4 regions of the Labrenzia sp. ATLA3 genome follow, and region 2 is predicted to be linked to each of the others. Evidence: predicted binding sites of a transcription regulator. Region 2 holds the regulator's gene; each other region holds the start of a gene.
The links. Region 2 encodes LexA, which represses DNA repair genes until DNA is damaged. Its sites were predicted from a motif close to TGTTCNNNNTGTGTTCNG; they were not measured.
Positions count from the first base shown of each region.

Region 1: AC2A6O_RS16885 (PA0069 family radical SAM protein) is a predicted target of LexA. The motif match lies at 3,275-3,292, and genes of this name have one in related genera.
Region 3: AC2A6O_RS28200 (ATP-dependent helicase) is a predicted target of LexA. The motif match lies at 3,065-3,082, and genes of this name have one in related genera.
Region 4: recA (recombinase RecA) is a predicted target of LexA. The motif match lies at 3,888-3,905, and genes of this name have one in related genera.

Region 1 is NZ_JBXUKV010000006.1:27,757-33,795, reverse strand. It holds gene AC2A6O_RS16905 (aminotransferase-like domain-containing protein) at 1-486, opposite strand, end outside; gene moaB (molybdenum cofactor biosynthesis protein B) at 673-1,230, shown strand; gene AC2A6O_RS16895 (glycosyltransferase) at 1,278-1,973, opposite strand; gene AC2A6O_RS16890 (substrate-binding periplasmic protein) at 2,476-3,183, shown strand; gene AC2A6O_RS16885 (PA0069 family radical SAM protein) at 3,340-4,452, shown strand; gene rnhB (ribonuclease HII) at 4,498-5,148, shown strand; gene AC2A6O_RS16875 (GNAT family N-acetyltransferase) at 5,145-5,729, shown strand; gene AC2A6O_RS16870 (F0F1 ATP synthase subunit B family protein) at 5,975-6,039, opposite strand, start outside.
Region 2 is NZ_JBXUKV010000009.1:206,171-212,209, reverse strand. It holds gene AC2A6O_RS24885 (acyl-CoA synthetase) at 1-1,089, shown strand, start outside; gene AC2A6O_RS24880 (hypothetical protein) at 1,262-1,879, opposite strand; gene lexA (transcriptional repressor LexA) at 2,106-2,816, shown strand; gene AC2A6O_RS24870 (ComEC/Rec2 family competence protein) at 2,821-4,950, opposite strand; gene gltX (glutamate--tRNA ligase) at 5,363-6,039, shown strand, end outside.
Region 3 is NZ_JBXUKV010000014.1:28,527-34,565, reverse strand. It holds gene recN (DNA repair protein RecN) at 1-66, shown strand, start outside; gene AC2A6O_RS28210 (hypothetical protein) at 157-390, opposite strand; gene ligA (NAD-dependent DNA ligase LigA) at 539-2,692, shown strand; gene AC2A6O_RS28200 (ATP-dependent helicase) at 3,115-5,553, shown strand; gene AC2A6O_RS28195 (tetratricopeptide repeat protein) at 5,647-6,039, opposite strand, start outside.
Region 4 is NZ_JBXUKV010000004.1:332,131-338,169, reverse strand. It holds gene AC2A6O_RS13010 (hypothetical protein) at 1-1,206, shown strand, start outside; gene AC2A6O_RS13005 (hypothetical protein) at 1,210-1,431, shown strand; gene AC2A6O_RS13000 (hypothetical protein) at 1,452-2,297, opposite strand; gene AC2A6O_RS12995 (hypothetical protein) at 2,571-3,743, shown strand; gene recA (recombinase RecA) at 4,022-5,092, shown strand; gene alaS (alanine--tRNA ligase) at 5,446-6,039, shown strand, end outside.

The DNA.
Region 1 (6,039 bases), on a different contig from region 2:
GCGCGCCGCCGCCGCATAGTCTTCTGCCGGGCGATTGGCCCCGGGGTCAAGCCGGTCGTAGCCAGGCTCATAGGCATTGAAGGCCTGCAGTGCGCCCAGATAGGTCGGCCATTGCACCAGTGCGGTGTCGCCTTCGGTCAGAAACAGTTTGCCGATGTAATCCAGCCCCTGCTGAGAGCCCGACGTGACCAGGATATTCTCCGGCCCACACTCGACCCCGAGGCGGCGCATATGGCTGACGATCCAGTCGCGCAGGCGGGCGCTGCCCTCGCTCATGCCGTATTGCAGGGCACGGCCTGCGCTCTCACCCGCCAGGATTTCCTGATAGGCGGCCTTGAACGCTTCAGCGGGAAACAGGGCTTGATCGGGAATACCACCGGCAAAGTTGATCACATCCGGCTGGTCCAGCAGTTTCAGCAGTTCACGGATTTCGGAAGCGCGCATGCGACTGGCGCGTCGGGCGTAGAGGCTTTCCCAGGTTGTCATTGTTGGCTCATTGTCTTTTTGATTGGCTATTTAAGTCAATAATACTGACCTAACTGTTTTGCAAGTGTCTCAATCTTGTTATTTTTTGTAATTTTATTTCAAAACACATTTGCCACGACAGTTTGCGAGCAGCCTCTGGAAGCCGGTGCGCCGATCGCCTATGTCTGGAGAGCAAAGGAGTTCGCCATGTCCCGTCTCGATGAAAGCCGTCCGTTCATTCCGCTCAACATTGCTGTGCTGACGGTTTCAGACACCCGCAAGCTTGAAGAGGACAGGTCCGGCAACACGCTGGCAGACCGGATCGAAAAGGCCGGGCATGTGCTTGCGGACAGGCAGATCGTCACCGATGACATTCCGGCCATTCAGGCGGTCGTCAAAGGGTGGATCGAAGACAAGGGCGTGGATGTGATCGTCTCCACCGGCGGCACCGGCTTTACTGGGCGGGATGTGACGCCGGAAGCCATGGAGCCGCTGTTCGAAAAACGGATGGACGGCTTTTCCGAGGTCTTTCACCGGATCTCCTACGACAAGATCGGCACGTCAACGATCCAGTCGCGCGCCACCGGTGGTGTCGCCGGGGCGACCTATATCTTCGCCCTGCCCGGCTCACCGGGCGCCTGCAAGGATGCCTGGGACGGTATCTTGAAATGGCAGCTGGACTATCGGCACATGCCCTGCAATTTCGTGGAAATCATGCCCCGGCTTGATGAGCACCTGAAGCGCGGCAAACTGCGCGAGGCCTGATCTCACTTGATCGTTCGGAAGGTGCCCGAACGGTGGGCGCCGAGGCCTTACCCGTGCAGCTTGACGGCAACGCTTGCCGGAATACGCAGAGTGCCGACGCAGAACCGTGCGAAGGCCTGACGAAGGCGTGACACAAGCTGTTCCTGCTCAGGCTCTCCGGAAGAAACCGCAGCCGCCCGCAGGAACACCATCCGCCCGCGCCCGATCCGCTTGGCGATATCGAGATCTTCCAACTCGGGCAGTGGCCGATGACCGCCGAGCTTTTGATAGAACTGCCTGGAAATGAGGAGGCCCTGGTTGCCGTAGGGCATGCCGAGCAGTTGCGACCGCAGGGCCGCGAAGGACTCGCTCAGCCGTGCGCTCAGGCCGAAGGCTTCGTAGCGAAGGCTGAAACTGGCTGCTGTCCGCGGGCCCTTGGGCGCACGGGCCGCACGCTCGACGAAGGCCTGGGCTTCATGATGCCAGCCGCTTTCCAGAAGCGTTTCCGGCCGCAGAAACAGAAGCCACTCTCCCCGGCTTGCCACGGAAGCCCCATAGGCCAGGCGCTCGCTGCGGGATGCGGTGCTGCGGTTGATCCAGACACACCCTGCAGCGTCAGCAACTTTTTCCGTGTTATCCGAGGACCCGCCATCAACCACGATGACTTCGCGCACAACACCTTCTGCCGCCGCCGGCACCAGGGCTGAAAGCGCGTGAATCAGTTCGGATTCAGAATTTCTTGTCGCAATGATGACGCTAATCATGGCCTCAAGTTTTACATGATTTTTTTCAAAGTGCGAGTGTCACCGACAAAGCAGGCGCAGTTTTTTGTTCGGCTTCTTGACACAATGCAATAATCAGCCACGTACGCAACGTGATATAGCGTGTGGCAATGTCTACTTTGGTCGCAGGAAAATAAAAGACCGGGTGAATGCTGCACCAGTACCTGTTCCAAATAACGAAAATCCCTTTGAAAATTTGGTTCACCCTGCCATTGAGCGATATTCATGCAGACTTTTTTGGAAATTTGACCCGTTTCTGCGAAACGCCGGACTGGATTTCATTTTATTTTAAGAGAGCACGCCAAAGCTGAAGGCCTGCTTCCCGACCAGGACACAGGCAACAGGCGCTATGACGACACCTGATCAAAAGCCAAACTTCGGCCGACACTGCCTGGCGCGGTCCCCTGGGCGGTTATTTGCGGGGTTTGCCGGGTTTGTCCTGGCACTGGCTTTGCAGGCCGCGACTGCGTCAGCGCGAGACCTCGTGGTGCTGGCTACGCCTGAAGAGCCTTACAAGTTCGCCGACCACGGGGTCTATCAAGGCATCGACGTAGAGGTTCTCGATGAGGTCATGCGCCGCCTCGGCCTTTCCTATTCGCTGACATTTGTCGAATCCGGCACCCGCATTCAACAGGAAGCACGTGCCGGGCGTGCGGACATGCTGCTGCTGTTTTCCAAAAATCAGGACAGGATGGAGTATCTCATCTATCCGCAGGAAAGTTACATCGACATCAGCTGGCGCTTTTTCATCCGTGCGGAAGATGCCGGGTCAATTCAGTTTGACTCCTATGACGACCTGCAGGGACTTCAGATCGGCATCACCCAGGATTTTTCCTATACGCCGGAGTTTCTTGCGTCCGGCCTCGATTTCCAGACGATTGCCAGCAACAACCTGCAAATCGGAATGCTTCTGGCCAAACGTGTTGATGCTGTTCCCATGAACACGATCAGCACGCTTTACGAGGAAAAGAAGGCCGGGCGTCTGGCTCAACTGGCCACTTTGCCTCAACCGCTGATCACCAAGCCCTATTACAACGTCTTTTCCAAAGCCTCCACTTTTCCGGAAATCGAGAGCCTGCCAGGGCGCTATGATGCAACCATTCGCCAGATGCAGTCGGACGGCACGCTGGATGCAATTCTGGTAAAATACCTTGGCCGCCACCCAGGCAGCGGCGACCGTGACGGTTCCTGAGTTTACAGCTAGCGCAAAACTCCACCATCTTTTGAAGTCCTGACCGCGCGGGACGTAAACGACACCTTGCATCACGTCGGCACCGTGATAATGTTCCCGTTATGTTCCAACCCATAACCTGGACCTTGCCGCGTGCCCCTCAGCCATCCCGAAGAGATTTCCCTTGCAGCCGACGTGACCGGCAACGTGCCCGATGTCCGCTCCGTCGCCGAGAACAGGCGGCGGGGACGCGCGGCGGCAATCAACGCCTCCGGCCGGTTCGAAAAGCTGTCACGCGAATATTTTGACGACGGCTGGGAAAGCCTTGAAGACCTGCCGCCGCTGAAGACCCAGGTTCAGGAAGAGCGTGCAAGGACAATCATCACCCGGAACGAATCGCCTGATATTTCCTTCGACCGCTCGATCAATCCCTACCGGGGCTGCGAGCACGGCTGTATCTACTGCTTCGCCAGGCCAAGCCATGCTTTCATGGGGCTGTCTCCGGGGCTCGATTTTGAAACAAGGCTGTTTGCCAAACCCAACGCCGCGCAGCTTCTGGAACGTGAGCTGTCCCGCCAGGGCTACCAACCGCGCGTGATCGCCATAGGCACCAACACGGATCCCTATCAGCCAATGGAGCGCGGCTACAAGCTGATGCGTGAGATCCTGGAGGTTCTGGACAATTGCTCCCACCCCGTCGCCATCGTTACCAAGTCGGCGCTGGTAACGCGTGATATCGACATATTGTCGAGGCTGGCGGAGCGAAACCTTGTGAAGGTGGCCTTGTCGGTCACGACGCTCGACAAGAAGCTCTGCCGCGCGATGGAGCCGCGCGCCTCCGCGCCACACAAGCGGCTTGAGGCTGTGCGGGCGCTTTCGGATGCCGGAATTCCAACATCGGTGATGATGGCGCCGGTGATCCCTGCCCTGACCGACAGCGAGATTGAAAACGTGCTGGAAGCGGCAGCCGAGCATGGCGCAACGGAAGTCGCCTACATCCTGCTGCGGCTACCGCTGGAAGTTTCCGAGCTGTTTCGCGACTGGCTGCTGCGCGAGCGGCCAGACCGCTATCGCCATGTGATGAACCTGATCCGATCCATGCGCGGCGGCAAAGACTACGATGCCAAATGGGGGGAGCGCATGCGCGGACGCGGCCCTTATGCCGATCAGATTGCCAAACGGTTCTCGCTGGCAGCGAAACGGCTCGGCCTTAATCTCCGTCGGAAGAAACTCAATACGGAAGCCTTCGTCCAGCCGCAAAAAGGCGGTGTGCAATTGGATCTCTTTTGACGCGGCATCTTGAGAAACGGCCTGTCCGGCGGCAGGGTGCGTGGCATGACGTTCAGCCCTTCCCTTTTCGATCTTGCCTTTCCCGATAGCCCGGATCTTGCGATTGAGCGCAAACACGCGGCCGCATTTGACGGTCGGCTTTGCGGTGTCGACGAAGCCGGTCGCGGCCCCTGGGCGGGGCCTGTCGTAACCGCAGCCGTTATCCTTGACTACGACCGGCTGCCCGACGGCCTCAACGATTCCAAGAAACTGACCGAGGCCCGGCGTGAAGAGCTCTACGAACAGATTGTCGCAACGGCCCATGTCTCGCTCGCAAGTACGTCACCGGCAACCATTGATGCTTTGAACATTCGCACCGCGACCCTGACGGCCATGGTGCGGGCCGTCAATCACCTGCCTCTTGTTCCCGATTACGTTCTGGTCGATGGCCGCGACGTGCCGCAGGGTCTGAAACAGGCCGGACAAGCGCTGATCAAGGGCGATGGGCGCTGCCTGTGCGTGGCGGCGGCCTCCATCGTGGCCAAGGTCGCTAGGGACCGGATGATGGTGCATCTGGATGCCAGTTTTCCGGACTACGGGTTTGCCCGGCACAAGGGATATGGCGTACCGCAGCATCAGGTGGCTCTGGAGCGCCATGGACCGACGGTTCACCACCGCATGAGCTTCAAACCGGTCAGGCTGGCAGCCGGCTCGTGAGGAACGTCATCACACGGTTCGACATGCCAACACCTGGTTTGCCTGTGAACGCGGAACTCAGTGAAGCAATCACCTCGGATTTCGATGCCTTGGCGGCACTTTCGATCGAAGTTTGGCTGGATACTTACGCCCTTGAGGGCATACCCGACAGTCACGCCAGGCACGTTCTGCAGACATATACGCCGGATGCGTTCGCGGCCGTCTTAAACAGCCCGGATAAGCGTCTGATCGTGTGCCGCTCCGGCGCCGGATTGCTTGGATATCTGCGACTCGACCTCAAGGCGCGGCCGATCCAGCCCGATTTGGGAACGGTAGAAATAGAAACCCTCTATGTCCGGCGACACCATCAGGGCTTGGGGATTGGTCGCAAGCTGCTTGAAACTGCCTGCCTCCTTATCCGCGAAGCTGGTCACCAGACGTTTTTTCTGACCGTCTACGAGGGCAACCTGAAAGCCATTGGTTTTTACAAGGCACAGCGCCTGGTGGTCGCGGGCCGCTGGACGTTCGACTTCGAAGGTGGCTCGGCCCCAAACCTGATCATGACACGAAATTTGTCCGACGCAGGCCTTCAAGTGGACTGACGCATTTGGAACGTCGATTGCCCCAGATCACATCCGAGACTGGCGCAATGTTCGCGTGCATGCGCACCGCGTTTGCGCGAGGGGCATTCCAGAACCACAATTGCTCCTTTACAAAACGCCTCGGTCAGTAGTGGACCTTGACGTTCTGCCGACAGACACAGCGGGTTTCGGGCGGTTTGTAACCAGCAACAAAAAAGCGGCCCCGAAAGGCCGCTTCTTCAATTCGTCAGCAGAGTGGACCGAACCTAGTTCAGCCGCTCCTTCACCTGGTCGATGCTCTTGGCGAGGATGTCGTCGGCGACTTTGTCCT
Region 2 (6,039 bases):
GACTACGACGATCCGTGCTGGTTGTTCTTCACGTCTGGCTCCACAGGTCGCCCCAAGGCTGTCGTCCTCAGTTACGGGCAAATCGGATTCGTCTGCGTCAACTACATGGCGGATCTGTTGCCAGGAACCACGGAACAGGACGCGTCGCTGGTGATAGCGCCGTTGTCGCACGGCGCTGGGCTTCAACTCATCGCACAGTTTGTGGCCGGTTCCGCACATGTGCTTCTGCCGCGAGGTGGTTTCAATCCAGCCACCGCTTTCGAGCTCATCGAAAAACACAAGATCAGCAATCTTTTCACGGTTCCGACAATCGTCAAACGCCTGGTGGAAGATCCTTCGGTCGACCGGTTCGATCACTCGAGCCTTCGCCACGTCATCTATGCGGGCGCCCCCATGTACCGGGAAGACCAGAAACTGGCGCTCCAAAAACTGGGCAACGTTCTGGTTCAATACTACGGACTTGGCGAGGTCACCGGAAACATAACTGTGTTGCGGCCACAGGATCATTTTCTGGAGGACGGGCCCGAGACACGCAGTGGCACCTGCGGCACGGAGCGCACCGGCATAGAGGTGTCGATCCAGGACGAAGACGGCAATCACCTGCCCCCCAATGAAACGGGTGAAGTCTGCGTTATCGGTGCGGCTGTCTGCGCAGGATATCTGGATGACGTCGAAGCCAACAAAAAATCATTCAGAAATGGCTGGTTCCGAACGGGTGACATCGGCCACATGGATGAACAGCGCTACCTTTTCCTGACCGGCCGTGCTTCGGACATGTATATTTCGGGTGGCTCCAACGTCTATCCGAAGGAAGTCGAGGAAATACTGCTCACACATCCGGAAATCTCCGAAGTCGCAATTCTCGGCATTCCAGACAGACAATGGGGCGAAGTCGGACTTGCCGTTTGTGTCGCAGCCCAGGGCAAAGCCCCCGACCCTCAGGCTTTGACAGACTATCTCAACGGCAAGATCGCACGTTACAAGCTGCCGGCACGCTACCTCTTTATTCCCGCGATGCCGACCAGCGCCTATGGCAAGATCACGAAGAAACTGGTGCGAGAGCATCTGACTGAGATGGGCTTGCTGTAAGACGGCAGCCCCCAAGAAAACTTGCCGATATCCAGCGATCAAGTCCCTTTGCCGAAAACCGGCTGCCACACACCAGATGCCGGGCAGTCCTTTAGAGATAGACCTCACGGATCAACTCCCCGTTCTGGAGGTTCTGGGTCGTTACGCCGAGCGGCATGAGCTGACTTCGGCCCTACTCGATCTTTCCGGTCTGACGCGTGAGGCGTTTGACTTCGTGATGCCTGCCTGCGCGATCAAGGACCGCCACGCGGCCTGGTAAAGCGACACGCATTCCTCCAAGGGTGCCATACTTGAAACAGCTATCGCAATTCTTGGCAGGAAGGACGGCGAGAGGTTCGCCCATGTACACGCCTACTGGCACGAGGAAGGCAGAGAGCTTCTTCATCACCTGTTGCCACACACGCTTTAGATAGCGCGCGCTGGCGTTATCAAGGGGTATGGTCTGCAAGGTGCAGCGTTTGAGGCTTCGCGCGCACCGGAGACCGAAATCACGCTGTTTCGCGTACAGCAAGCCGAGACCCACTCCGGCCCCATCAAGGACAACGACCTCATCACGACGCTGGCTCCATTTGCCGACCTGACAAACAGCATCCGCGAACTTGCTCTCCTGCTGGAGGGTTCGCCCTATGAAGTCCACGGCCTTGGCAGCCTTGCCGGAGCCGTCTTTCGCGAAGCAGATGCCATGACAGGTCTGATTTCCGAAAAACTGCTTTCTCCGTATGCCGGGACAACACCAAATCAGGAGCTCTGTGTTCCCATACGAGCCATCGATCAGAATTGAGGATTGCACGAAGTCATTCTTGCTGCCGGTGGAGCACCAACGCTTGTCACCTGCGAATTAGCGATCAAAAGCCGCTTAACGCATGACGACGCAGCGACATCAGCCACGAATTGAACGCGGCGGCTTGCAGAACGCCAAGAACAGTAAGAGAACATTTACCCTTGCAGAACACAATGAGAACAGGTATCATGTTCTTGATTTGTACCAGATGTTTTCTCGGTCAGGGGACGCCTACATGCTGACGCGCAAGCAGTACGAACTGCTCATGTTCATTCACGAAAGACTGAAAGAAACCGGTGTGCCGCCGTCTTTCGACGAAATGAAGGATGCGCTCGATTTGCGCTCCAAGTCAGGCATTCACCGTCTGATCACCGCACTTGAAGAACGTGGCTTCATCCGGCGCTTGCCCAACCGGGCCAGAGCTATGGAGGTCGTGCGCCTCCCCGATTCCATCGCGCCGGGCCTGGGCGCTCCCCGGCCGAGGGGCAGCTTCTCGCCCGAAGTCATAGAAGGCTCACTGGGCAAACCGGAACCTGCGAAAGTGGCGCCGGAACCCGCTATCGGTGTCACGGAAATTCCAGTCATGGGCAGAATTGCAGCCGGCGTTCCGATCGAGGCCATTCAAACCCACAGCCACTCGATCACCGTGCCTCAGGACCTGCTTGGACGCGGAGAGCATTACGCACTGGATGTGCGCGGCGATTCCATGATCGAAGCCGGCATTCTGGATGGTGACACGGTTCTGATCCGCAAGACCGACAGCGCCGACAGTGGAGATATCGTCGTCGCTCTTGTGGACGATGAGGAGGCAACCTTGAAGCGACTGCGCAAGAAAGGTGCCTCAATCGCGCTGGAAGCAGCGAACCCAGCTTATGAGACACGGATCTTCGGGCCTGGTCGTGTCCGTGTTCAGGGACGCCTCGTTGCCCTGTTTCGGCAATATTGATCCTCTACTCGTCCTCGCGCCCTTTTGCATTTGATGCATGGCCGATTTGACGCAACCCCTCCCTTGCGACCGTTCCTGGCTGATGCCAGGGACGCGGCGGATCTGGGATGGCAAACACCAGCTTTTCGATTTTCAGCTTTCCGTCAGGTGGGTTCTCCCGGGCATCGGAAAGCCTATTGGTATCGGTCTCCTGCCGAGTGGCGCTTCTTGACAACCAGATCGAAACCGCGCCGCGTGCGGAGCGCATTTTCTGGTCAAGAACAAATCCTGAGCCGCACCCCTTCGGAGCGACTAGATCGGTCACGATCAAATCGGCATACCTGCAATCCATCTGAAACGCTTCGAACGTCCTGGGCTGAGCTATCGCTAAATACGGCATAGCCTGTTCCAGCGCCTCTGATCCTTCTCCTGGTCCATATGCTCTGACGACGCAGCCATCATCATCGCATTTTCTTTGTGGCGACTTTATCTTGCGCGATAAAATCGCGTCTTCAGGAACGCCTTCGGACTGGAGCCAGAGGTCGGTCGCAAAGGACCGTCCTCTGGCAGCGTACCTCAAGGATCCGGCATCATCCCGAGCAGCTATACGAGAGCCGCTTGCAGCAATCTGGATGTCCGGAGGCCGGTCAGTGATGACAATCAGCAGCCCGGCGAGCAGTGGCAATCCGGCAAACAGACGCTTCCTTCCAGGCAGCAGCAGGCCGGCAAAAAGCGCCGACAACAGCAGACTTGCAGCCATTCCGTCGAGCCTACCCGATGTGCCACCGTCGGCATCTAGAGCGGCGGTAAAAGAGGCCACCTTCAACAGGAGCGAGACACCGAAAGACATCACTGTCAGAGGGAGCGCAGCCAGTCCGAAGGGCATCAGAACGAAGGCCAGCACCCCCATCGGCATGACAAGCAGCGAAAAGACGGGCATCCCCAGCAGGTTGCCCACGACGCCATAAGGCGCAATTCGACTGAAATGATGAGCTCCGATAATGCCGGTCGCCAATCCTGCAACCAGCGCAGTCACAAGCAGACCGGCAACCCACCTGCCAAGAAAAACGCCTGTCGCCATGCCCCATCCTGACACTTTGTCACCGGTAGATCCGAAGCGCTCTCTGTGTCGCCACAAGTCATAAACAGCAACCAGACAGATCACGGCTGCGAATGACATCTGAAAGCCCGGGAAAAACAGTCGCTCGGGTGCAATCAGGAGGAGCAGGAGGCCTGCCAGTGCCACACTGCGCAAAGTCAGACCGCGCCGACCGAACAGAATTCCGACAAAGACAATGGCAATCATCAGAAAGGATCGCTGTGTGGCGACTGCGCCACCGGAGAGGAGCAGATAGACGACCGCAGCACCAAGAGCTGAAAGTGCTGCCCACTTATGCACGGGCCACCTCAACGTCAAAATCGGAACAAGCGACAAAAGAAGCAACACGGCCCCATAGGTGCCCCCGGCGAAGAGCGCCATATGCAGCCCTGAAATTGCTAGGATGTGAGCGAGCCCGGCCGAACGCAAAACGTCTTCCTGCTGCTCACCGATGCCGCTTCGGTCGCCAACCAGCAAGGCGACGATCAACGCGGTCTCGGGTCCATCAGCAAGACTGGCTTTGATCCGTTCCGCGATATCGCTACGCAGTTTCGCAACAGCGACGCTGGGATGAAGCCAAAGTCCGCGACCTGGAACCTTCATGACCTGAGGTGGCCCGAAACTGAAACCCGTCGCACCTATCTGCTGATAAAACGCCCGGAACGAATAGTCATACCCTCCAGGAAAAACAGGGCCAGGCGGCGGAAAGAGGCGCGCATTGACACGAACGGTTTCCCCAACCTGCACCCCACTGTCAGCGGGAACACGCAAGCGCACCTTGGCCGGAAACTCGAGTTCCCTCGCCGGTTGACCATTCACGGCGGTTACCGCAAGCACGAGCCGACTACCCCGCGCCCCTGTATCCACCTCCTCAACAACGCCGGTCACATCGGCGTTTATCGGTTCAGCAAGGCGCGGCGTTGAAACATAAGCAGTGCGAAGACTGGACGTAGCCAGCCCGGCGAAGAAAGCCAGACAGAGCATGGCTGAAACCGCCACCTTTCCGCGTTGTCCTACGCGCAAGACTGCGACCGCTGCGATAATCGTCACAGACATCAACAGCATCCAGGACGGTTCCTCAGGCAACCAGACGTAAGCGCCAATTCCCGCTGCGAACGCGAAGGCAACCCACAAGAGGCCCTGGGCATCCCAAAGACGATCTGTCGCAGAATTTATTATCGAACTGGCATGGCGATTGTCGCCCGACGCCCACAAACGCCGCCTCAAACGCGCGTCAGATCCGGTAGCAGCAGGTGATAAACTTTGCCCCCGATCATCATGCCGTGCCGTTTGCGACCGGCTGTCAGTCGTATCCTGCGGACCGGTCAGTGACGTCACCCCAGCTCCCCGTTTGGTCCAAGAAAGGGCAGAAGCGCCTATTTAGCCTCGCCAAAGCCTGTGCTAAGACCGCGCCACCAACTCGGCGCGCTCCGCGCCGTCATACTGACAGAGACTTTTATAAAGCACCATGGCACAGAACATCGTCACGCGCTTCGCCCCGTCTCCGACCGGGTTCCTGCATATCGGCGGCGCCCGCACCGCGCTTTTCAACTGGCTATTCGCTCGCCATCATGGCGGCAAGATGCTGCTGCGGATCGAAGATACGGATCGGGCCCGCTCCACGCAGGAAGCAGTGGACGCGCTGATCGACGGCCTGTCCTGGCTTGGACTGGACTGGGATGGAGACCCAATCTCCCAGTTTTCCCGCGTTGAGCGCCACAAGGAAGTGGTCGAGCAAATGCTGGCAAACGGCACGGCCTACCGCTGCTACAGTACGCCGGAAGAACTCGACGCAATGCGCGAGAAAGCCCGAGCCGAGGGCAAACCTCCTCGCTATGACGGTACCTGGCGCGAACGCGACACCTCCGAAGCCCCTGCAGGTGTCGACCCTGTCATCCGTATCAAGGCGCCTCAGGACGGTGAGACCGTTGTCGATGATCTCGTGCAGGGGCGAGTCGTGATCCCGAACAAGGATCTCGACGACTTCGTTCTGATGCGGTCGGATGGCACTCCAACCTACATGCATGCCGTCGTGGTGGACGATCATGACATGGGCATCACCCATATCATCCGCGGTGTGGACCACCTGACCAATGCTGCCCGGCAGACGCTTATTTTCCAGGCTCTTGGCTGGGATGTGCCGGC
Region 3 (6,039 bases), on a different contig from region 2:
GCCGGTAGCGTCATCACCGAAGAAGCGCGGGCGGCGGCACGCCGCCTTCTAGCCGCCGCCGAATAAGCGCATCGGATCGGGGGGCTGCCGACCAAAAAAGAGGGCAGGAGCTTTCGCTCCCACCCAGTGGTGCTTTTGAGCTGATAAGTGCCGGTCTTACGGCTCTTTCACCAGCGGTGCTTGTTTCATGTCCGGCAGCTTGATCTCGCTTTTGCCAATGTTCGGCACATTCAACTCGATGCTCAGTTCATCGTCGTTCGTGAAAAAGCCATTGGCGTAAAGCAGGCCGGCGGCAATCAGTGCAACAACAAGAGCTCCGGCCATGAACCATCCTGCGCTGTTGCGCGTCGATTTCTCGACATAATGCGTTTCACGGTCCTGATAAGCCATTTGTGTCTCCTCATTCCAACAGTCACCAGCGTCAAGATTTGCCGGTTCGATGTGCTATCAACGCTTGAGCCGGTCATTCGGTTCCGCTATCCGGTTTAATCGGGCAATCAACCCGTCCTCTCCCGCTGAAACATTTCGTGAAGACAACATGACCGATACCTCCTTCGCCCAAACCGACATCGAAGCCCTGACGCAGGAGGAAGCGCAGGTTGAGCTGAAGCGGCTGGCGGACGAAATCGCCGAACACGACCGGCGTTATCACCAGGAAGATGCCCCGGTCATCTCGGACGCGGATTATGATGCCCTGCGCCGGCGCAATGCCTCAATTGAAGCCCGGTTTCCAAATCTGATTCTTGCAGATGGTCCGTCGGCACAGGTTGGGGCGGCACCGGCCTCCGGGTTCGGCAAGATCACCCACCGGGTGCCGATGCTGTCGCTGGACAATGCTTTCAATGACGACGACGTCCGGGATTTCGTCGGCCGCGTGCGCCGGTTTCTGAAATACGATCCGCTGATGGGCGCATTGGCGGTTACCGCAGAGCCGAAGATCGACGGTCTGTCTCTGTCTCTTCGGTATGAAAACGGCACGCTGGTTTATGCGGCAACGCGCGGTGACGGCACGACGGGTGAAAATGTCACCGAGAATGCGAAGACCATAAAGGACATTCCCGAAAAACTATCCGGCACGGTGCCGGACGTGGTGGAGGTGCGCGGCGAAGTCTATATGGCGCACAAGGATTTTCAGGCGCTGAACGATCGTATGGCAGCCAATGGCGGCAAGGTTTTTGCCAACCCGCGCAACGCTGCGGCAGGCTCTCTGCGCCAGTTGAAGTCCGAAATCACGGCCTCCCGCCCGCTGCGCTACTTTGCCTACGCCTGGGGCGAAATGAGCGCGCTGCCGGAAGACACCCAGTTCGGCATGGTCAAGCAACTGGAAGCCTGGGGCTTTCAGATCAATCCGCTGATGAAGCGCTGTGAAACCGTCGAGGAGTTACTTGAGGTCTATCACGGCATCGAGGAAAGCCGAGCCCAACTCGATTACGATATCGATGGCGTGGTCTACAAGGTCGACCGTCTGGACCTGCAGGAGCGCCTCGGATTTGTCTCGCGGTCTCCCCGTTGGGCGATTGCACACAAGTTTCCGGCCGAACAGGCCTTCACCATCCTCAACGACATCGAGATCCAGGTTGGCCGCACGGGCGCCTTGACGCCGGTTGCCAAGCTGGAGCCGATCACGGTGGGCGGTGTCGTCGTTTCAAACGCAACCTTGCACAACGAAGACTATATCAAGGGGATCGGCCAGGATGGTGAGCCGATCCGCGGTGGCAAGGACCTGCGCATCGGCGATACGGTCAAGATCCAGCGCGCCGGCGATGTCATTCCGCAGATTGTCGATATCGACCTGGACAAGCGCCCCAAAGGGGCGGAAGCCTTCGAGTTTCCGACAATCTGCCCGGCCTGTGGCAGCCACGCGGTGCGCGAGGAAAAGGAAAACACCGGCCGCCGCGATGCCGTGCGCCGCTGCACCGGCGGCTTGATCTGCCCGGCGCAGGCAACGGAAAAGCTGAAGCATTTCGTGTCGCGCAATGCCTTCGACATTGAAGGCTTAGGCGACAAGCAGGTCGATGCCTTCTACAAGGAAGGCCTGGTGATGGCTCCGGCAGATATCTTCACGCTGGAGGAACGGGACAAACGCTCTCTCACCAAGCTGCGCAACCGGGAAGGCTGGGGCGCCGTTTCGGCAAAGAACCTGTTCGAGGCAATCAATGCCCGGCGCGAGATCGATCTCCACCGCTTCATTTTCGCCCTCGGCATTCGCCACGTCGGGGAGGGGAATGCCAAGCTGCTGGCGCGTGCCTACGGCTCCTGGGCAACGTTCTACGCCGCCATGAAGGCCGTGCACGATATGGAGGGGGAGCCCTGGGCCGAACTCAACGATATCGACGGCATCGGACATATCGTTGCCGAGGCGCTGGCGGAATTCTTCGCCGAACAGCACAATCTCGACCAGCTTGATGCGCTTCTGGGTGAGGTGTCGCCGAAGGATGCGGAAAAGGTCGATGCCTCGGGCTCGCCGGTCGCCGGCAAGACGGTGGTCTTCACCGGCTCGCTGGAGCGCATGACACGCGACGAAGCCAAGGCCATGGCCGAACGCTTCGGTGCCAAGACCGCGGGTTCCGTGTCTAAAAAGACCGACCTTGTGGTGGCTGGCCCCGGCGCCGGCTCCAAGCTGAAAAAGGCGCAGGAGCTGGAGATCGAGGTGATTTCCGAAGATGACTGGTTCGACCTGGTAGGGGCCTGAAGGCTCCTTCCAACAAGTTTTCGCGGTTTTGAAGAAAAGACAGGATTTCGCCGGCTGTGAAATGACCTGAACTTCGGGCACCTGCGTTTACTGGATCCCCGCCTTCGCGGGGATGACCAAATAGCGGGCAGGGGCTTTGTTTTCATTTCGCAGGGCGCCACGCCATCCGTTGTCATCCCGGTTTGACGCGAAGCGGCAAGACCGGGATCCAGTACCCACCTGTGTTGGCCGCAGCCGCGAGCCTTCGGGTTTCCTGAACTCTGTCGCCGCTGTGTCAAACCGTGGTTGCTTTACGCAGTTGCCGGAGCAAATCAGGAAAGCCCGGCTCTTGTCCCCACCAAATCGGACATTCGCGCCTCGCCAGCGCAGGTATGTTGCTATATTGTTCTCAAAACAAGCGCTTGAAACCGGACCAGTAAACCATGACCGACCCGGACGGGTACGACGATTCCTTTGACGATCCTTTCCAGCCTATCGGCACGCGGGCAGAGCCCGCGCCTGCACCGGTGCGGCCGCAAGGCGGGATCGCGGCCCGGGCGATGGCGGCACGGCGGGCGCCGGATTATCTGACCGGGCTGAACCCGGAACAGCAGCTGGCGGTGGAAACCACCGAAGGGCCGGTTCTGGTGCTGGCGGGTGCAGGAACCGGGAAAACCCGTGTGTTGACGACCCGCATCGCCCACATTCTGGCGTCTGGCCTTGCACGTCCTTCCGAAATTCTGGCCGTCACCTTTACCAACAAGGCCTCGCGCGAGATGAAAGAGCGCATCGCCGGTTTTGTCGGCGGCAATGTGGAAGGCATGGCCTGGCTCGGCACGTTTCACTCCATCTGCGTGAAAATCCTGCGCAAGCATGCCGAACTGGTCGGTTTGAAATCGTCATTCTCGATCCTCGACACCGACGACCAGATCCGCCTGATCAAGCAGATCATCCAGGCCGAGGGGCTGGACGACAAGCGCTGGACGGCCAAGACCTTCGCTGGAATTCTGGATAGCTGGAAAAACCGGGCGCTGGGGCCAAAGGATGTCCCGGAAGGGGAGGCGCGGGCGTTTGCCAACGGTAAGGGCCGCAAGCTTTACGAGGAATATCAGGAACGCCTGTCGATCCTGAACGCGGCCGATTTCGGCGACCTGCTGCTGCATGTCATCACGCTGTTCAAGACCCAGCCCGATGTTCTGAAGGAATATCAGCGCCGGTTCCGCTACATGCTGGTGGATGAATATCAGGACACCAACATAGCCCAGTATCTGTGGCTGCGGCTGCTGGCGCAGGGCAATCCGAATGTCTGCTGCGTCGGTGACGATGATCAGTCGATCTATGGCTGGCGCGGGGCGGAAGTGGACAACATCCTGCGCTTCGAACACGACTTCAAAGGCGCGGTAGTCATTCGCCTTGAGCGTAATTACCGCTCGACCAGCCACATACTGGCGGCAGCGTCTCACCTGATTGCCTTCAACGAAGGCCGGCTCGGCAAAACGCTGTTCACCGATTTCGAAGAGCCGGACCACGATCTGGTGTCGGTGGCCTCCGTCTGGGACGGCGAGGAAGAAGCCCGCACCATTGGCGACGAAATCGAGTCCCTTCAGGCCAAGGGTCATTCGCTCAATGAAATGGCGGTTCTGGTGCGCGCGTCCTTTCAGATGCGCGAGTTCGAAGACCGTTTCGTTACGTTGGGGCTGAACTACCGGGTCATCGGCGGTCCGCGCTTTTATGAGCGTATGGAAATCCGCGATGCCATGGCCTATTTCCGCTGTGTCGTGCAACCCGCGGACGATCTGGCGTTCGAGCGTATCGTCAACACGCCGAAGCGTGGCCTTGGCGATGCGACGCTCAAGCTGGTGCATGGTGTCGCCCGGGCGGAACGAATCCCGCTGATGCAGGCTGCGAGTCAGTTGATCGACACCGAGGAACTGAAGCCTAAGCCGCGTAACGGACTGAAATCCGTGCTCGACAACTTCGAGCGTTGGCGGCGCCAACTCGACCAGATGAAACACACCGAACTGGCGGAAATCATCCTGGACGAAAGCGGTTATACGGAGATGTGGCGGCAGGACCGCTCGGCGGAAGCGCCGGGGCGGCTCGACAACCTGAAGGAACTGATCCGGTCGATGGACGATTTTGAATCCATGGCCGGGTTCCTGGAACATATCTCTCTCGTCATGGACCGGGACAGCGCGGATGTGACCGACGCCGTGTCCATCATGACGCTGCACTCGGCAAAGGGGCTGGAGTTCGACACCGTGTTCCTGCCCGGCTGGGAAGAAGGTCTGTTCCCGCATCAGCGCGCGCTGGACGAATCCGGCCGCGCTGGTCTGGAGGAAGAACGCCGGCTGGCCTATGTCGGTATCACTCGGGCGAAAAAACGTGCGAAGCTCTACTTCGCATCCAACCGACGCATTCACGGCCTTTGGCAGTCAACCGTCCCCTCAAGGTTTCTGGATGAACTGCCGCCGGACCATGTGGAGATCGCGGAAGCCTCGTCCAACTATGGTGGCTATGGCGGCGGCGGGTATGGCGCGTCGCGGTTCGACAGCCACGATCCGTTCGACAAGGGCAGCTATTCCACGCCGGGCTGGCAACGAGCACAACGTGCCAAGAAGTCCTCCAGCGGGTTTTCCGATGGTGGCGGGCGCGGCTACCAGTCCGCACGGCAGAAGCGACAGGGACCGTTGACCATCGAAGGGGAACTGGTCGCGAAATCCGTCAGCGACACGCCGTCGGAATTCTCTGTTGGCGAACGCGTGTTTCACATCAAGTTCGGCTATGGAGCGATCAAGTCGATCGAAGGCAACAAGCTGACCATCGATTTTGAAAAGGCCGGGGTGAAGAAGGTCATCGACAGTTTCGTCGAACGGCACTGACCGGCGCGTTGCCAGAACGTTGACCGGAATGCTCCCGCACGCTGTTTCTCTTGGATAGGAACGGCAAAGCGGGGGCTGCTCGCTCCTAATGCGTTAAAGGTCAACGCCCTGTGGTTTGATCAGCATGTCGCGCTCCTTCAGGAACGGGTGAATACCAACCGCTTCCCGCAGAACTTCCTGTCCTGCATCCACCCGGCCAAGCGTCATCAGGATGATTGCCTTTCCGGACAGGGCTCCAAAGTGGCGGGGTTCCAGCTCCAGGGCGCGTTCGATATCGTCCAGACTGGCTTCATAGTTGCCTTGCAGGAACAGGATGAAGGCGCGCTGGTTCCAGCCTTCCGAATAGTCCGGAGCCTCTGCCACGACCTGGTCGAGCAACTCCTTTGCTCCCTGAAAGTCGTAACCGTCGCGCCGTCGCATCGCCTCATCCACTTTTTTCCGGATATCCGGGCTTGGGGCAGCATCCAGCCAACTATTCCAGATGTC
Region 4 (6,039 bases), on a different contig from region 2:
CGGTTCGTCATGCGAAATGGCATGATCGACCTGGTTGATGCACCTGCCTCGACCCCTGGCGTCACCACGATCGGTGGTCTGGCCTTGATTGGGCGCTGGAACATCGAGCTGGAAAGCGTCTTCTTCAATCACGGCCGGACTGCTGCCGCAGGAGATGACATCGGTGTTGGCGGCGGCGATCAGTCCTTCTTTGCGTCCAACTGGGACAGTCTGAAATCGGACAAGTGCATTTACCGGGGGCCACCGGATCTGGGCGTCTATCTGTCCAACAGTGGCGGCCGGCGTGCCGAAATCACCAACTGCGTATTCATAGGGTGCCAGAACGGTATCGGGCTGAAACGCTTTTCGAGCTTGTTGCGCGTCTATGGATGCCGGTTCCTGGAAGGTGACATCGGCATCTACAACCCTGTCTCCGATGGCCTTACTGACAACATGGGTGGCCGGATCATTATCGATCACTGCCTGTTTGAGAAAATGCAGTCCAGGCCGATCGACATCAACGCGCTTGCTGACGGCTCTGTGGTTCGCAACACCGAGATTTGGGACTGGGCCCGCCGTCAATCCGATGGTGCGGAAGTATCGATCGCGGAGAGCATCGGAGCCATCAGGGTTCGCTCACGCCGCGTGATGATCCAGAACGTGAAGATGGGCCTGCGTGATTACGCGCTCAACGCAACATCTGGAAAAGAGCAGGTTGGCATCGTCTACGGCTACAACGGGGCTGCCGGCGTCACGGCGGGTGCGGAAGACTGCACGCACTCTGACTGCAGCTTCGAGAACCTATACAGGCGTGTCAGATATGACGCCAACACCTATCGAAACGCTGCCGGCCGGGGCAACATCAGTTACAACATCAGCGCCCAGGATCTGGATAATGGCGACAACATCTTCCCGATCCGGATGACCGACGATCAGGCGGTGTCGGTTCAGATGCCCTCCAATCGCTGCAACGTCGACGTCGAGTGCCAGGTCACGACGCTGGGAGCACCGAACGGCCGCATTTTCGTAAACACGACCGGTTCACCGGACGTTTCAAACGTCAGCCTGAAATCGACCACCAACTTCTCCTGGACAACAGGCGTTCTGGCGAACGGCGGTGGATCGGACGGCAACTTCATCTTCTCAGCCCATACGGACGGCAAGCTCTACATGTCCAATCGAACCGGGGGCACGCTGCTTCTCCGGCTGAGTTTTCCAAGGGAGTAATCCATGCAACATGAGATCGAGGCGGTTTCGCGTGAGGCGATCAACGCTGTGCTGGCCGGTAACAAATTGCAGTTGGCAAACTGCTTTCACTGGAACGCTTCTCCGCAAGGCGCTGACTATTGGTTGACAATCCAGCAAGCGCCGGAAGGTGAGCCTCTTCCACCTGACGCTGTTGCGTTCCTACAGCAGCTCCTGGACGGTGAGTTGCCGGAAATAGTTCAATAATAAGATTTCTATCGGAGAGTTCAAAAATGTTTCGGTTTGGGTTTTGGCAGAGGGAGGTGATCCGCAGGACCAGAAGCTTCTCTTTTCGATGGTTTGTGCTTGGGTACTTTAGTGCTTCTCTTTTGAACTTTGCTTTGGTAGCTGTCGTGTATCTGGTGCTCTGAGAAATCCTTGGACTGTAACTCTTCTAAAATTTGCTCAAGAAGTTCGTCGCTTTTTCCGTTGTATGCTATGTAAAACGTTCCAATGTTTAGCAAAAGTGCGACGTATAGCGTTGCGTGTGTACCGAGTTTTCGGGCCGCCGACAGATACTTTGCGAACTTAGGCACACTGGCCTTTATCTTTTTCTCCGCCTTCTTCGCGGTGATTGCGCTTCCGATGAGTTCGCTGGTTATAGTGTTCAAGGCATGCAACTCATCTCGCGATAACTCTGTCTCAGCTAATGCGCGCGCAACTTCCTTCGATAGGTCGAAAAGTCCATCGGTAACTTTGGCATGCTCAAAATTGCAATTAGGGCACGTTTCCTCGTTGTCATAGCCATAGAAAGCTGGACTGCCGATGTTGTAGTTTCGAGAGTTAAAGACCGTTCTGCAGTTTTTGCAGAAGACAGGTAATGGTGGCCCGTTAGGCTTTCTGTAGCCTACATGCGCTCCTCTGGTCGCCGGATTTTGAACGGAGTTTTTAGGGTCATTTTTTATTCTTGTACCCGAAATCGAAACGCGCTCGCCTTTGATATCGAAGGGGCGAGCGACATTATCGAATGTGGTGTTTCTAATATCGAGATCGAACCCTGCACTTGCGATACCAGTTCCGCAGTTGATAAATTTGGCGTTCTGTATCGTTGCTGAAGGTCTCTTCTTTGCCATCGCTTCAATCCCTAAATGGCCAACACAGGGCTTACACTGGGAACGGGCTAGAATGTCGCGAATCCGTTGCCTTGTGACAGAGTACATCAATTGAGTTCTATCGGGCTCCCCGAACGGATAGTGTGATGTTATTTGGGTTGTTGGGGTTGAAACGACGGCTATTCGTTGAAGCCGCTCCTAGAGTGAAGAGCTGGGTGGAAGCGCGTTTAGGTTGGTGTTTGAAACCTCGGAAGCTTAGTCTGTTTGACAGTTTTCAATTGGGAAACCATCAAGTTGACTACGACGATTCCAATCGCTGAAAATCCGACGATAGCTAAGTTTGGGCCAGGACCGATCTTCAGATGTACCGTGAAGGTCGATCGAAATTTCGTCTGTCAGAGTTGTGGGAACGTTCTGGTTGAATCTTATCTGCCTGAGTGTTTTTTGAATGTGAACCTTGTGTGTGGCTACTGTGGTCAGGTCAGCACGACCAATCAGCTTCAAGCAGGTGAAATCTTGCCGTTGAACACTATCGTGATGCCAGTTGGCGCGAATTATGGTGTCGGAGAAACTCTCGCCTATCGACCTGACGTGTGTATCACACTGAAATCAGAGATAATTCAGCAGTTTGCCTTTTGTGCACCCAAAGAACCGCAAGCATGGCGGCCAATCTCGATAGGTAGACTTTCTCAGTTGGAAAAGCGCTTCGAAGAGTTGTCTGGAGTCCCAGCTGACAAGCGAAAAGCAAAATATCAAAGGTTCATATCCTCCGGCACAGAACCGGTGACAGAACTGCCGTTTACCTGGGCGATCGAAAAAATTCGTTCCAAACTGGATACTTTGCCGTTGAACTTGGATGACCCCGAAGTAGCTTCGGCGATAGCTCGAATATATCTGTTTGAAACGCTTGATGAACGATGGAAACATCATCCTCGATATCTGCCGATTGCGAAGGAATATGCAAATGATCTAGCGTTCTTTCACACCCTGGGATTTTTCCTGCTGGCGAGCACGACCTACGAAGATGGGCATCTCATTGGATTTTCGACTGAGAACAAGACAGATGAGGCAAAACCCGATCTATATTTCCGCGTCGCCGCTGATCGACAGTTTTTTCTTGAATGCAAATCAGCTCAGTCAGTCATTTGGCGGACTGGATGGAAGTTTGATCGAGCGCGCATTAAAAAGAACCTAGAATCAACTCTCAAAAAAAGTCATCAGATCAACGAAACGCGACCAGGCACCATCGCCGTAATCGTAAATCACAGCGGTGATGAGCTGTTTGAGTTTGTCCAAACGACCATTGCCAATTTTCTAGAAAAAAAGGGTCGGGACCGAAGCCATCTACATAGCGTCCGAGCACTTAGATATGGTGCTATTTTGCGCCGAGGTACAAAAAATCCGGACGAGATCGCGGTCGGTGTCGACGTGAAGGAAATTCTTAATCCGTACTCGGTTGTTGAGTAGCTGCAGTCTTTGGTCAATCAGCTCCCAAGTGCATATCTGGATGCCAAGTGAAGTTGCGCGAATCGCCAAACGAAGTTGCGCGCTACAATTCGTGGGATGTTTCCATGCAAGGCTTACGTAGGGTAATCTAATTTCCAGTAGAAGGAGAACATATTGGAAACAAACAGTCATTTCTATTTTAATACCAATCGGTTTTGCCATCTTGTCAAATGAGAACAAAATGTGTACAAAGCTCTCATTGAAACGGCACGTCCATCGTGGAATAAGGAGCGTAAGCCATGTCGCAAAGTACACTTCGTCTCGTAGAAAGCAGCCAGATGGATAAGACAAAAGCGCTGGACGCAGCGCTCAGCCAAATCGAACGCGCCTTCGGCAAAGGCTCCATCATGAAGATGGGCCAGGGCCAGGTTGTTGAGGTGCAGGCCGTCTCGACCGGGTCTCTCGGACTTGATATCGCGCTCGGGATCGGCGGTCTGCCGCGCGGGCGTATCGTTGAGATCTACGGGCCGGAATCGTCCGGTAAAACGACGCTTGCCCTGCATGCGGTTGCCGAAGCCCAGAAAACGGGTGGTATCTGTGCCTTTATCGATGCGGAGCATGCGTTGGATCCGATCTATGCGCGCAAGCTTGGCGTCGATATCGACAATCTTCTGATCTCACAGCCGGATGCCGGTGAGCAGGCGTTGGAAATTGCCGACACGCTGGTTCGCTCCGGCGCCATCGACGTTCTTGTCATCGACTCGGTTGCCGCGCTTACGCCGAAGGCCGAGCTTGAAGGCGAGATGGGCGATAGTCTGCCGGGCATGCAGGCCCGCCTGATGAGCCAGGCACTGCGCAAGCTGACCGCTTCCATCTCCAAGTCGAAGTGCATGGTGATCTTCATCAACCAGATCCGCATGAAGATCGGCGTGATGTTCGGTTCCCCGGAAACCACCACAGGCGGCAACGCGCTGAAATTCTATGCCTCCGTCCGTCTGGATATCCGCCGCATCGGCGCGATCAAGGACCGGGACGAAGTTGTCGGCAACCAGACCCGCGTGAAAGTCGTCAAGAACAAACTGGCGCCTCCCTTCCGTCAGGTCGAATTCGACATCGTCTATGGTGAAGGCGTTTCCAAGATGGGCGAACTGGTCGATCTTGGGGTCAAGGGCAACATCGTTGAAAAGTCGGGTGCCTGGTTCTCCTACAACAGCCAGCGTCTCGGTCAGGGCCGTGAAAACGCAAAGCAGTTCCTGAAGGACAATCCGGAAGTTGCTGAAGAAATCGAACTGGCGATCCGCCAGAACGCCGGTCTGATCGCCGAAGCGATCATCGATCCCGAGGCGGCCGCGGAAGAAGCAGAGGATTGATCCTCAGCTTCCAGTCGCCACTCGCGTGAGCTCCGGACGTTTGTCCGGTCTTCCAAGGGCCTCCTTCCGTACGCCGGAAGGGGGCCTTTTGCTTTTGGGAGGTCTGGGCTGAGCGGCATTCGAACACGTCAGGCGGCACCCGGGCAGGTGACCGGTGCATTGCTGCAACCCGCAATGCGAAAATTGCCTTTATCCGGGCGGGTTTCCGTAGCGTCGGGCCCTTGCAACCGCTGGACAGGGTTGGAGGTCAAAGTTAAAAGGCTGTTCCGGCGCGGATCAGCGAGCCAGATCCCGCGCACCCAAGATTATCAACAGGCCCTCATTTGCGGGGCTGTGACCGATGCGAGATCCGAATGACCGGCGTAAATGAAATCCGCTCTGCCTTTCTGGACTATTTCAACAAAAACGGCCACGAAGTGGTCGAGTCCGGGCCGCTGGTACCGCGCAACGATCCGACGCTGATGTTTGCGAACGCGGGCATGAACCAGTTCAAGAACGTGTTTACCGGACTGGAAAAGCGCGACTATTCCCGCGCGGTCACGGCGCAGAAGTGTGTGCGCGCCGGCGGCAAGCACAACGATCTCGACAACGTCGGTTACACCGCACGCCACCACACTTTCTTCGAGATGCTGGGCAACTTTTCGTTCGGTGACTATTTCAAGGACGTGGCAATCGAGCTGGCCTGGAACCTTGTCACCAAGGAATTCGGTCTGCCGAAAGAGAAACTTCTGGTGACCGTCTTTTCCGAAGACGATCAGGCATTCGATCTCTGGAAAAAGATCGGCGGGCTGAGCGAAGACCGGATCATCCGTATTCCGACATCGGACAATTTCTGGACCATGGGCGATACCGGACCGTGCGGCCCCTGTTCTGAAATCTTCTACGACCATGGCGACCACATCTGGGGCGGGCCTCCGGGCTCTGCGGAGGAAGACGGCGACCGGTTC